3 regions of the Clostridium sp. AM42-4 genome follow, and region 1 is predicted to be linked to each of the others. Evidence: predicted binding sites of a transcription regulator. Region 1 holds the regulator's gene; each other region holds the start of a gene.
What was found. The regulator Rex, encoded in region 1, represses fermentation and respiration genes when NADH is low (regulators of the CRP and FNR family bind a similar motif). The targets are predictions, from matches to a motif close to ATTGTTAANNNNTTAACAAT.
Positions count from the first base shown of each region.

Region 2: DW922_RS00140 (NAD(P)H-dependent oxidoreductase subunit E) is a predicted target of Rex. The motif match lies at 1,378-1,397, and genes of this name have one in related genera.
Region 3: DW922_RS04820 (DUF969 domain-containing protein) is a predicted target of Rex. The motif match lies at 2,541-2,560, and genes of this name have one in related genera.

Region 1 covers NZ_QUIK01000003.1:102,584-106,748, reverse strand. The annotation lists gene alr (alanine racemase) at 1-375, opposite strand, end outside; gene DW922_RS03295 (NAD(P)H-hydrate dehydratase) at 413-1,954, opposite strand; gene DW922_RS03290 (redox-sensing transcriptional repressor Rex) at 2,133-2,807, opposite strand; gene abc-f (ribosomal protection-like ABC-F family protein) at 2,985-4,165, shown strand, end outside.
Region 2 covers NZ_QUIK01000001.1:26,691-30,855, reverse strand. The annotation lists gene trpS (tryptophan--tRNA ligase) at 1-527, opposite strand, end outside; tRNA gene DW922_RS00155 (tRNA-Gln) at 717-788, shown strand; tRNA gene DW922_RS00150 (tRNA-Glu) at 1,003-1,074, opposite strand; tRNA gene DW922_RS00145 (tRNA-Pro) at 1,102-1,175, opposite strand; gene DW922_RS00140 (NAD(P)H-dependent oxidoreductase subunit E) at 1,527-1,766, shown strand; gene DW922_RS00135 ([Fe-Fe] hydrogenase large subunit C-terminal domain-containing protein) at 1,769-3,502, shown strand; gene DW922_RS00130 (SpoIIE family protein phosphatase) at 3,504-4,165, shown strand, end outside.
Region 3 covers NZ_QUIK01000004.1:149,976-154,140, forward strand. The annotation lists gene DW922_RS04810 (solute carrier family 23 protein) at 1-1,093, opposite strand, end outside; gene DW922_RS04815 (DegV family protein) at 1,537-2,382, opposite strand; gene DW922_RS04820 (DUF969 domain-containing protein) at 2,630-3,313, shown strand; gene DW922_RS04825 (DUF979 domain-containing protein) at 3,315-4,165, shown strand, end outside.

The DNA of each region.
Region 1 (4,165 bases):
TGCCGTCTTATGCAGACGGACTGCCATCTCGGACAGCGGCTTTGCCTGCTCCATGGTAAAAATGGCCGGGCGGATCTCCTCCTCGATCAGCTCCTGGTAGCGGGATGGATGGGTTACTCCCAAAATCAAGATCATTTTGCGGATCCCGTTGCGGCGCAGCAGCATCGCCTCATCTGCTGTTGCGACTGCATAGCCGTCCACATAATGCTCAATGGCCTCTGCCACCGGCACGGAGCCGTGACCGTATGCATCTGTCTTGATGACTCCGATCATCCCTGTTTTCTGGTCAATATTCTGTCTCATGGACTCCATATTAAAAACAATGGCATCTAAATCTACCGGCGCATAAACCCGGGTGTACTGCTTGTGATTCATAATATCCTTTTGTTCCTCATTTCTATCTGTTTTTCCATTATTTCCGGCTATTCTGATGATCTGGTCCTTTTCCAATGCTGTTTGCAAGGTCTGTTGCCAATACTCCGTTGTCTCCCAGCATGGCTGCCGCATATTCCCCGGCCCGGCCATGCAGATAGACTCCAAAGGCAGCCGCCTCTGCACATTCCATGCCGCGGGCTAAAAGGCCGGCGATCACCCCGGTAAGCACGTCACCGGAACCGCCCTTTGCCATGGCACTGCAGCCACTCTGGTTGATCCAGGCATTTCCATCCTTATCGGTTATGACAGTTACCGCATCCTTCAGCACACAGATGGTTCCATACCGCGCGCTGTAGGCTCTTGCCTGCTCTAACGGTTCCTTCTTGATACCGGCTGCCGAAACCGATACCAGACGGCTCATTTCCCCGATGTGGGGCGTTATGATGATATTCTCTGTAAAATAACGTGTCAGGTACGGATGGGATGCCACACAGTTTAAGCCGTCTGCATCGAGCACGATCGGCACATAGGCATCGGAAAGCACCGTCTCCAGAAGATATTCCGTGTATGGTTCCTGCCCCAGGCCCGGTCCCGCCACGATCACATCCGCCCAGGCACAGGCATCCTCCAGGATTTTCTGCATGGTTTCCTCATTGTCAGGATCATAACAGGAAACGATCGCCTCTGGAAGCTGTGTCTGCAGGATCTGGCGGTTTTCTGGCACTGTCAGGACTTTCACAAGTCCCGCACCTGTGCGGTAAGCGCCTAATGCCGAAAAATAAGCTGCCCCGCTCATTCCACGGCTTCCTGCAAGGATCAGCACCTTGCCAAAGGTTCCCTTATTTCCATCCGGCCTGCGCACAGGCAGCTGATTAAGATCCTCCGGGGTCAGGATCTTTGCATCCCATCCCGCTTTTTGAAGGCTGATTTCCGGAAAACCAATATCGGCAACGGTCAGTCTGCCTGCATACTGCTTTCCCGGATAAAGGAGCAGGCCGGTTTTTGCGTAGCCAAAGGTTACCGTCACATCGGCCCTGAAGGCAATGCCCATCACCTCACCGGTACTTCCATGAATCCCGGAGGGCGTGTCTACCGCGATCACGGAAGCATTCCATTTCTGCCTCAGTCTCTCCAGCGTTTCTAAAACCTGTCTGTATGCCCCAGTAATCTCCCTGCCAAGCCCGATTCCAAACAAGGCATCCAGAATGATATCATATGGCTCACTTTCATATGTTTCCTCTGTAACCTGCACAAGCTGCAGCTTTTGCGCGATCCGCTTTTGTGCTTTCATCTCTTCCGAATCGTGCTCCGGGTTTCCCGCAAAGAACAGGCGGACTTCATAGCCGCGCCCCTGCAGGATACGCCCTGCTGCAACCCCGTCTGCACCATTGTTCCCGGTTCCGCAGGCCACCAGGATCCGCGCACGCTTTCCCAGCCCCCGCTCATCTGCCATGCACACTGCTGCCTCTGCAACTGCAAGCGCAGCACGCTCCATAAGGACCATGGACGGGATTCCGATTCCCTGTATGGTATTTTGGTCAACAGCCTTCATCTGCTGTGCCGTTACTGCATAATCCACTATTTCTGCCTCCTTGCAACAGCCACAGAACCTGCCCGCAGCACGCCAAACTGCTGTTTTTGTGCTGCCAAAACAGCAACAGCAAAAGCCGGCAGGCACGATAACTTTCCTTATCCCTGCCTGCCGGCTCTTTTTCATTGCTGCTCACGCGTGCGTGCCCAGCAACGAGATCCTGCCGTTACGCTTCGCTCTGTGCCTTTTTCTTTTCCTCTTCCAGCTTGCGGTCCTGCATGCTGCACACCCGGTAAGACAGGCGCATGAGACTTTCTGAAAGGTGGACGTTCTCAACAACGACGTCTTCCGGTACATTTAAGTCTACATGGGCAAAATTCCAGATTGCCTTGATCCCGGCATTTACCAGACGGTCTGCGATTTCCGGTGCCTTTGTCTTTGGGATCGTCAGTGCCGCCATCTGGACATCGTTATCCTTGATGAACTGCTCCAGATCATCGACACCGCGGATCTCAATACCGCGCACCACAAGACCGATCAGTCTTGGATTGATATCGAACATTCCTTTGATGATAAATCCACGCTTCTCGAAATTTGCGTAATTTGCGATTGCCTGCCCCAAGTTACCGGCACCAATGATGATCAGGTTATGCTGACGGTCGATCCCAAGAATCTTTCCGATCTCTGTATACAGGTATTTCACGTTGTAGCCGTATCCCTGCTGTCCAAACCCACCGAAATTATTTAAGTCCTGACGGATCTGGGAAGCGGTAACCTTCATCCGGGTACTCAGTTCGTTGGATGAGATACGCTCGACACCTGATTCCAAAAGCTCTCCGAGGTAACGGTAATACCGCGGAAGCCTTGTAATAACTGCTTTGGATATCTCTCTGTTTTCCATGCTGCACATCTCCTATACGTAAACTATTGGATTCTATTATAACCGTTTGCGAAATCTATGTCAATGTTCAAACAATTCCTGAACAAAAAATACACAGAAAGCCCTTTACAAGTGCCAAAAACCTATATTATACTTGATAAGTCTTATAGTAGAAAATGTAACGAAATGGAGTTATTTATGATTTTATCATGTAATCACATCAGCAAAGCATTCGGTACAGATGAGATTCTGTCCGAGGTTTCCTTCCATATAGAAGACCAGGAAAAGGCCTCCATTGTCGGGATCAACGGGGCCGGGAAATCCACCCTGCTAAAGATCATCGTAGGCGAGCTTGCCGCCGATTCCGGCGAGGTTGTACTGGCAAAGGGAAAAACGCTCGGTTATCTGGCCCAGCATCAGGATCTGGACAGCAGCCGTACCATCTATGAAGAATTAAAAGAGGTCAAACAGCCCATCATCGACATGGAGCTCGATATCCGCGATCTGGAGATCCGCATGCAGCATGCCACCGGCGAGGAATTAGAACAGATGCTTTCTGCATACAGCCGTTTAAGCCATACCTTTGAGCTGGAAAACGGCTATGCATGGCAGAGCGAGTTAACCGGCGTCTTAAAGGGCCTGGGCTTTACCGAGGATGAATTTAACAAATCTGTCTCCACGCTTTCCGGCGGACAGAAAACCCGTGTTTCCCTTGGTAAGCTCTTACTCTCCCGCCCGGACATCATCCTGCTCGATGAGCCGACCAACCACCTGGATATGGAATCCATCGCTTGGCTGGAGACCTATCTTTTAAACTATAACGGGGCAGTCATCATCGTTGCCCATGACCGGTATTTCTTAAACCGCGTAGTCACAAAGGTCGTGGAGCTCGAGATGGGGCATGCATCGGTTTACCTTGGCAACTACACCGCCTACAGCGAGAAAAAGGCCATGATCCGCGCTGCCCAGATGAAGGCCTGGTTAAACCAGCAGCAGGAGATCAGGCATCAGGAGGAGGTCATTACCAAGTTAAAATCCTTCAACCGCGAAAAGTCCATCAAGCGTGCTGAAAGCCGCGAAAAGATGCTCTCTAAGATCCAGGTTCTGGACAAGCCTGCAGAGATCCAGGACGAGATGCGCATCAGCCTGGAGCCGCATATCGTCAGCGGAAACGATGTCCTTACCGTTCGCGATCTGGACAAATCCTTCGGCAGCACTCACCTGTTCTCCCATGTCGATATGGATATCAAGCGTGGGGAGCGGGTTGCCATCATCGGAAATAACGGAACCGGAAAAACCACTATTTTAAAGATCATCAACGGCCTGCTTCCGGCCGATTCCGGCACGATTACCCTCGGCTCGAAGGTACATATCGGCTA
Region 2 (4,165 bases), on a different contig from region 1:
GTCTCACCGTATACAGAGTTGAATTTGTGCACGATCTCGCGGCACTGCTCGATCATCGGCATCTGGTCTTCGCCAGCCGGTACGGAGGTTGCCTTGAATGCGGTGATGTCTGCAGCCTGGCTGATCGGGTAGGTGAAGAAGCCGACCGGGATGCTTGCCTCGAAATTACGCATTTTGATTTCGGATTTTACGGTTGGGTTTCTCTGAAGGCGGGAAACGGTAACCAGGTTCATGTAATAGAAGCTCAGCTCGGTCAGCTGTGGAACCATGGACTGGATGAAAATAGTGGATTTCTCCGGATCCAGACCGCAAGCCAGGTAGTCAAGCGCAACCTGGATGATGTTGTCGCGGACTTTCTCCGGGTGTTCTGCGTTGTCGGTCAAAGCCTGCGCATCGGCGATCATGATGTAGATTTCATCAAATTTGCCGGAGTTCTGCAGTCTGACACGCTCTTTTAATGAGCCAACATAGTGGCCAACATGAAGGCGGCCGGTAGGACGGTCGCCGGTCAGAATGATCTGTTTCATAAATGATATGGACTCCTTTATTCTTTGTGCGGCTCAGCCGCTGATTCTTCTATTATAATTCTTTCCGTGGGGCACGTCAACTGAATCGAAGGTTTCGGGAGGGGATTTTCCGAATTTGGAATGCAAAGCTATTGCTTTTTTGGCTGGAATCAGATATAATAGACAGGCGTTTATATTCGTATAAATGATTGGGCCATCGCCAAGCGGTAAGGCACAGGACTTTGACTCCTGCACTCGAGGGTTCGAATCCCGCTGGCCCAGCTACAAAAAAGACGAGAAAACTTTTACCTATATGGAAGGTTCTCTCGTCTTTTTTGTGTGCTCTTCATAATCTTCACAAGTGGAAGTTTCAGTGAAAAAATTTTATTGCTGTATACATGAAGTGTATGAGAATATTTGTTTTGAAGTGAGAGCAGTAAACAAAAAACACCAGAACATTTGCTCTGGTGTTTTCTCGCTTTGATTCTTGATTCTATGACCTCATCGGGAATCGAACCCGAGTTTACGCCGTGAGAGGGCGTCGTCTTAACCGCTTGACCATGAGGCCATTCCTTCAGGTAAAACCTGAAGTGAGTCGAGGCGACAAGATTCGAACTTGCGACCTCTGCGTCCCGAACGCAGCGCTCTACCAAACTGAGCCACGCCTCGAAGCGACTCCAATAATATAGCACCTTTTGAAAAATAATGCAAGCACTTTTTTGAAAAAATTTGAAAAAAATTTTATCTTTTTTTGGAAGCGGTTTTTTGCTGCTGAAAAGTGTGAAACGGGCAGGGGAAAAAAGAAAAAGGGAAATCCATGCCGTGTATGAAAGAAAAAACACGTATTTTTCCCATTTTATGCAATTTGCTAATTGATAAAAATGTATCAATATGAGAAAATAAACCTATAGTATGCACAGAAAACAGGAGTGTTATGCGCATTCGTGTAAGTCATATGTTTTAATGGATTTGTGAACCAGAATCCATGGGTCAGTACGAACAAGTTTGGAGGATTGAGTTATGAGAGTTACGATCTGTATTGGAAGTGCATGTCACTTAAAGGGATCCAGAGAGATCATCCAGCGTCTTCAGGAGCTGGTAAAAGAGCATGGTGTTTCGGATAAGGTAGATTTAAACGGAGCATTCTGCAGCGGAAACTGTGTAAATGGTGTCTGCGTGACGGTAGACGGGGAATTATTCTCCTTAAAGCCGGAAACAACCGATGACTTCTTTGCAAAGGAAATTTTAGGGAGGCTGTAAGCATGGCGATCATTGACTTTAAAGCTACAAAATGCCGTCACTGTTACAAGTGTGTGCGAAACTGCGAAGTCAAAGCCATCATGGTAAAGGACGGCCGTGCGGAGATCATGCCGGACAACTGTATTTTATGCGGGCGCTGTCTGCAGATCTGCCCCCAGTCTGCCAAGACACTGGTCAGTGATCTTGGAAGGGTAAAAGATATGATCGAGGCGGGGGAGAAGGTCGTTGTTTCCATTGCGCCATCTTACATGGGCCTTTTGAAATACCATACTATCGGTCAGGTGCGCTGCGCGCTCATGCGTTTAGGCTTTACCGATGTGCGTGAGACCGCAGAGGGCGCTGCGCTGGTGACAGCGGAGTACGCAAGGCTGCTTTCTGAGGGGACGATGGAAAATATCATCAGTACCTGCTGCCCAAGCGTAAATGCGCTGATCGAGAAATATTACCCGCAGCTGATTCCGTATCTGGCCCCGGTGGTTTCTCCCATGATCGCGCATGGACGCATGATCAAACAGAAGCTGGGAAGCGACACGAAAGTGGTGTTTTTAGGTCCCTGCATTGCCAAAAAACAGGAAGCGTTAGATCCGCGCCATGCGGACTGCGTCGATGCCGTTTTAAATTTCAACGACATCAGCCGCTGGCTGAATGAGGAAGACATTGTCATTGAAGACTGTGAGGACACGCCGTTTGAGCGGCTGGACCCGCGGGTAAACCGGCTCTATCCGGTGACCAGTGGAGTGATCAATTCGGTTATGGTCACAGAGGAAAAGCAGGACAAATACCGCAAGTTTTATGTGCATGGGGAGAGCAACTGTATCGATCTGTGCCAGAGTATGGTCCGCGGCGAGATCACCGGCTGCTTCATTGAGATGAACATGTGCTCAGGGGGCTGCATCAAGGGGCCGACTGTAAATGATAAGTCGATCTCACGGTTTAAGGTGAAGCTCGACATGGAAGAGCGGATTTCCCGTGACCCGGTACCGGAAGCGGAAACAAAGCCGCTGCTGGAAGAAGTATCCCTGCACAAGGTATTTCTGGACCGCACGCCAAAGGATCCGGTTCCTTCCGAAGAAGAAATCCGCGATATTCTTGCAAAGACTGGCAAGATGCGTCCGGACGATGAGTTAAACTGCGGTGCCTGCGGGTATCCGACCTGCCGCGAAAAGGCCATTGCAGTGTACCAGAAGAAGGCAGAGCTTGACATGTGCATCCCGTTCATGTACGAGAAGTCTAAGTCCTTTGCGAATCTGGTCATGGAGACATCCCCGAATGTGGTCCTGATCGTCGATGCAGATATGAAGCTTCTGGAGTATTCTGCTGTGGGCGAAAAATATTTTGGAAAGACCCGTGCGGAAGCACTGCAGATGTACCTTTACGAGTTCATCGATCCGTCGGATTTCCAGTGGGTGTTCGATACGCACCAGAATATCCACGGCAAAAAGGTGCATTATCCAGAGTTTAAGCTGGATACGCTTCAGAATATTGTATACATACCGGAGCAGAATGTGGTGCTTGCTACCTTTATCGATATTACGAAAGAGGAAGAGCAGGCCAGACTGGAGTATGAGCGCAAGCTAGACACCATCGATCTGGCGCAGAAGGTCATCCACAAGCAGATGATGGTAGCCCAGGAGATCGCGGGCCTTCTCGGCGAGACAACGGCAGAGACCAAGACGACGCTGACGAAGCTTTGCAGATCCCTTCTGGAGGATGGAAGCGACAACGGAGGTAAGTAGAATGGCAATTACCGTAGATGTTGCTTATAAAAGCCTGAATAAGTTTTCGGAGGTCCTCTGCGGGGACAAGGTCGAGCTGTTAAAAACAGACGATTCTAACATCATGATCCTGGCAGACGGCATGGGAAGCGGCGTAAAGGCGAATATCCTTGCCACGCTGACCTCCAAGATCCTGGGAACCATGTTTTTAAACGGGGCAACCCTGGAAGAGTGCGTGGAGACGATCGTGGAGACGCTGCCCATCTGTAAGGTGCGGCAGGTCGCATATTCCACATTCAGCATTTTGCAGGTCTTTCACAGCGGAGATGCGTATCTGGTCGAGTTTGACAATCCGAGCTGCATCTTTATCCGGAATGGCCAGCTGGTGCCGATCCCGCAGAATATCCGGGAAGTCCAGGGCAAAAAGATTAATGAATTCCGTTTTAAGGTCCAGCGCGGAGATGCGCTGATCCTCATGAGCGATGGAACCGTCCATGCAGGTGTGGGCCAGCTTTTAAACTTCGGCTGGCTTTGGGAAGATATTGCCAAATATGCAGTAAAACAGTACGCGCTGACAATATCGGCCATGCGTCTGGCGGCATCCATCTGCCAGGCGTGCGATGAGCTTTACCAGTACCGGCCGGGCGATGACACCACGGTGGCGTGCATGCGCATCATCAACGC
Region 3 (4,165 bases), on a different contig from region 1:
CGGAAAGCGTAGCGCCGCCGATTACACACTGCGGAATGGTGGTCAGTGCTGCAGAGAGGCCAGGAATCAGGCCTGCTACCAGAAGCACTGCTGCAGATACCGCGAAGATCACGCGGTTTACTACTTTGTTCATGGTTACGATGCCCACGTTCTGGCTGTAGGAAGCTGTCGGCAGTGCTCCGAAGAACGCGCCTACGATACTTGCAACACCCTGAACCAGGATACCGCCCTGAAGCTCATTGTCTGTCGGGACACGATCCATACCGCCTACGGTCGTAGAGGTAAGATCACCGATCGTCTGCACTGCATTGACTGCGTACACGATAGCCAGGGAAGCACAGGCTGCCGGAGCAAATTCAATTTTGAAGTGCATCAGCTGTGGGAATGCCACAACAGAGGTGGTATTCAGCACATTGGTGAAATCCACCATGCCCAGAAACAAAGATACTACATAACCAACGATGATACCGAAGAAAAGGGAACCCAGCTTCAAAACGCCCTTTGTAAAGTTGTTCAGGAATAAAACAACTGCAAATGTTAAAAGCGCAATGAACCAGTTCTTTAAACCACCGAATTCCGGATGTCCGGAACCGCCTGCCATATAACGGATTGCCGTCGGATACAGGGAAAGACCGATGGTAAAGATAACCGTACCGGTAACGATGTCCGGGAACAGTTTCCGGATCTGCTTTACAAAGACCGCGAAAACGATTGCGACAACACCGCCAACAATCTGCGCGCCCATAATCGCGCCAATGCCAAACTCACCGCCGATGGCAGTCAGAGTCGGTACGTAAGCAAAACTGGTACCCATGATAACCGGAAGTGCCGCACCAATTTTATGGAACAGCGGAAACAGCTGCAAAAATGTCGCCAGCGCGGTGAAAATAAGCGCTGCCTGGATCATCATGGTCTTCTCCTCATCGGTCAGACCGCATACCCCTGCGATGATCATGGACGGTGTGATAACACCGACGATTGCTGCCAGAACGTGTTGTAAACTTAACGGAATCAGCTTGGATGTTTCCGGTGCTTTTCCATAAAAGTCAAACAATACGTTCCCGTTTCCGGTTTCTTTTGTTTTCTCCTTCATGCTTTTTTTGAGGTACAAACGAACGGGACTGTTCATTCTGTCCGTAGCAACAAAAGAAACAGATATTCAGCTTGAGCAACGAGTCCGGCCCCCAACCAGACTTCAGTCCGTCTGCGCCTCCCCTCCTTACTTTTTTTTATTTTTGCTAAATATATTTTTGCTAACTTCATCATAACATATTATTAGGGAAATGCAAGTGTTTTATATAATTTTTTCTCAAATTCGTCTGTTTTTTTGTGCTCATTGTATACCAGCAACAGCCCGGATTGTTTTTTTTCGAGACATAACCTTACTTTTTGTACATTTTTCTACGATCAGCTTTTTTAATGGGGGAGATAAAAGAAAAAAAACAGGGGAAAAAGCTCCGGCAGACCAGTGGCTTCTTCGACCTGTTTTCTTATTTTTTTAATAACAGACAAAAATTGTATTATTTTGTTATGAATTTAACCAACTGCAAGGACAATTCCGCCGTCACCGGCATACACGGTTGCAACTCCGGCTGTATCTGTGATCACGATGTCCCGGTAATTGCCGCGTTTTTCCAGCTCTGCCTTCACCTGCAGCGCACGCTCCGGACAGTTCACGTGGGCGATCACCGCACGCTTTTCTTCCGGCTTTCCGGCACGTTTTGTAGCAAGCTCACACATACGGGCAAGGCCTTTTGCAATGCCACGCGCCTGATCCAGTTTAATAATAACGCCATGGTCTGCCCCCATGACCGGTTTGATATTTAATGCTGTCGCGAAAAATGCCTGCAGACCGGTGAGACGCCCATTCTTGCGCAGCGGCTCTAATGTATCGATGACAAAATACGTCTGCTGCTCATCGCGCATGGCCAGGATCCGCTTTGAGATTTCCTCAAAGCCAAGACCCTCCTCATACATATCGCAGATTGCAAGTGCCTCGTTGAGTTCCCCGGCTGAAGCCGATTCCGAATCGATGACAAGAATGTTCTTGCTTCCCACTCCATGCTCTTCCTCATAAAGCTGCTTTCCAAGCACTGCACTGTTATAAGTACCGCTCAAATGGCTGGACAGGGTAATGATATAAACATCATCTGCATCGCACTCACAGGCTTTCTTGAATGCCTCCGGAGAAGGACAGGCTGTCTTCGGGCAGTTTGGACTTGCCTTCACCATAGCAATAAATGCCTTCTGGTCAAATGTTTCATCGTCGATCACCATATGATCATCTACCTGAAGTGTCAGGGGAATCATTTCAAACCGCGGATCTTTTTTTAATTCCTCTGTCAGATCCAGGCAGCTGTCACCAAAAATCTTATAGCTCATATTCTTCCTCCGAATCCCGGCTGCCGTCCGTATCATTTACAGTCAGCAGCGTATACTCTATCTTACATGGTTTTTATTACTACTTATTATAGCATAGTTTACTGATAATGCAAGCAAGACCAGACATCCGAAAAATATCATTGTGACTTTTCCTTCCTTATGTTAAAATTTTAATATTGCTATGCACCCTGCTTCCCACACAGTCACATAGCACTTATAACATAAGGAGGATTTTTTCATGGAAGTTATCAAACTGATCGGTGTCCTGATCGTCATCGTCGGCTTTATCTTAAAGCTTGATACTCTTGCCGTTGTTGTCGTTGCCGGACTTGCGACTGGACTCGTAGCCGGTATGAGTCCGATGCAGATTCTTGACACACTCGGCACTGCATTCATCACGAACCGCACTGCCACCCTGTTCATTCTCACACTGCCGGTTATCGGTCTTTGTGAGCGAAACGGCTTAAAAGACAAGGCTGTGGACTTTATCACATCCTTAAAGAATGCAACAACCGGCCGCCTGATCGCCATCTGGCAGATCATCCGTACCATCGCCTCTGCATTTTCCCTTCGTATCGGCGGACATCCGCAGTTCATCCGCCCACTCATCAACCCAATGGCGCAGGCCGCTGCTGTGGTGCAATATGGCAAATTAGATGAGAAAACCGAGGATGCGATCAAGGGCATGTGTGCCGGCAGTGAAAACTACGGCAACTTCTTCGCACAGAACTGCTTCATGGGTTCATCTGGAACGCTTCTCATTGTCTCTACCTTATCGGAGCAGGGCTACCCGGTCGATGCCCTTCAGATTGCCGGACAGTCTGTTCCGGTCGCAGTACTTTCTGTGGTGGTAGGTGTGATCTACGCCCTGATCTTTGACCAGATCTTAAAACGCCGGTTCGCAGACCGGAAGAAACAGGAGGGAAAGTAATATGACCTGGACCGTAAGCACTATCGTTGCAGAAATCTTTTACTGCATCATCGGCCTTTTCTTCGTTTCCAACGGCGTTAAGGCATTAAAGGATCCGGACTGCGCTAAGCGTCATACCACTGCGCTGTTCTGGTTCATCCTGGCATTCACCTTCATCGTCGGAGCATATCTTCCGCGCTGGATCACCGGTGCCTGTGTGGTGCTGATGGCAGCACTCACCGCCTTCCGGCTGGTAGCTCCTTCCAAAAGCGATGTTCCAAGTGCCGGGGAAACCCGCAAGGCAGCTGACAAGATCGGTTACTCTGTATTTATCCCGCCGCTTACCCTGGCTGTCAGTGCAGTTCTGGTTGCAACCTTCTTAAAGGTTCTCGGTGCAAACAACGCCATCGGCATTTCCGGTGCGATCGCCCTGGTCGTAGCACTCCTGCTCTTTAAGACCAAGCCATCCTACGCAGTTACCGACGGAACCCGCCTGGTGGACAATGTCGGTGTCACCGGCATCCTGCCGCAGGTTCTGGCTGCACTTGGTTCCCTGTTCACCGCAGCAGGCGTCGGCGATGTCATCGCACACGGTGTCAGCGCAGTCATCCCGGCCGGCAACCTGTTCGCAGCAACCGCCGTTTACTGTATCGCCATGGCCCTCTTCACCATGATCATGGGCAACGGCTTTGCAGCCTTCTCCGTGATCACCGTTGGTATCGGTATCCCGTTTCTGATCGCCCAGGGCGCAAACCCGGTGGTAGTTGGTGCACTGGGACTGACTGCAGGCTACTGCGGAACCCTTATGACACCGATGGCTGCAAACTTTAACATTGTCCCGGTAGCTCTGCTGGAAACAAAAAGCAAATATGC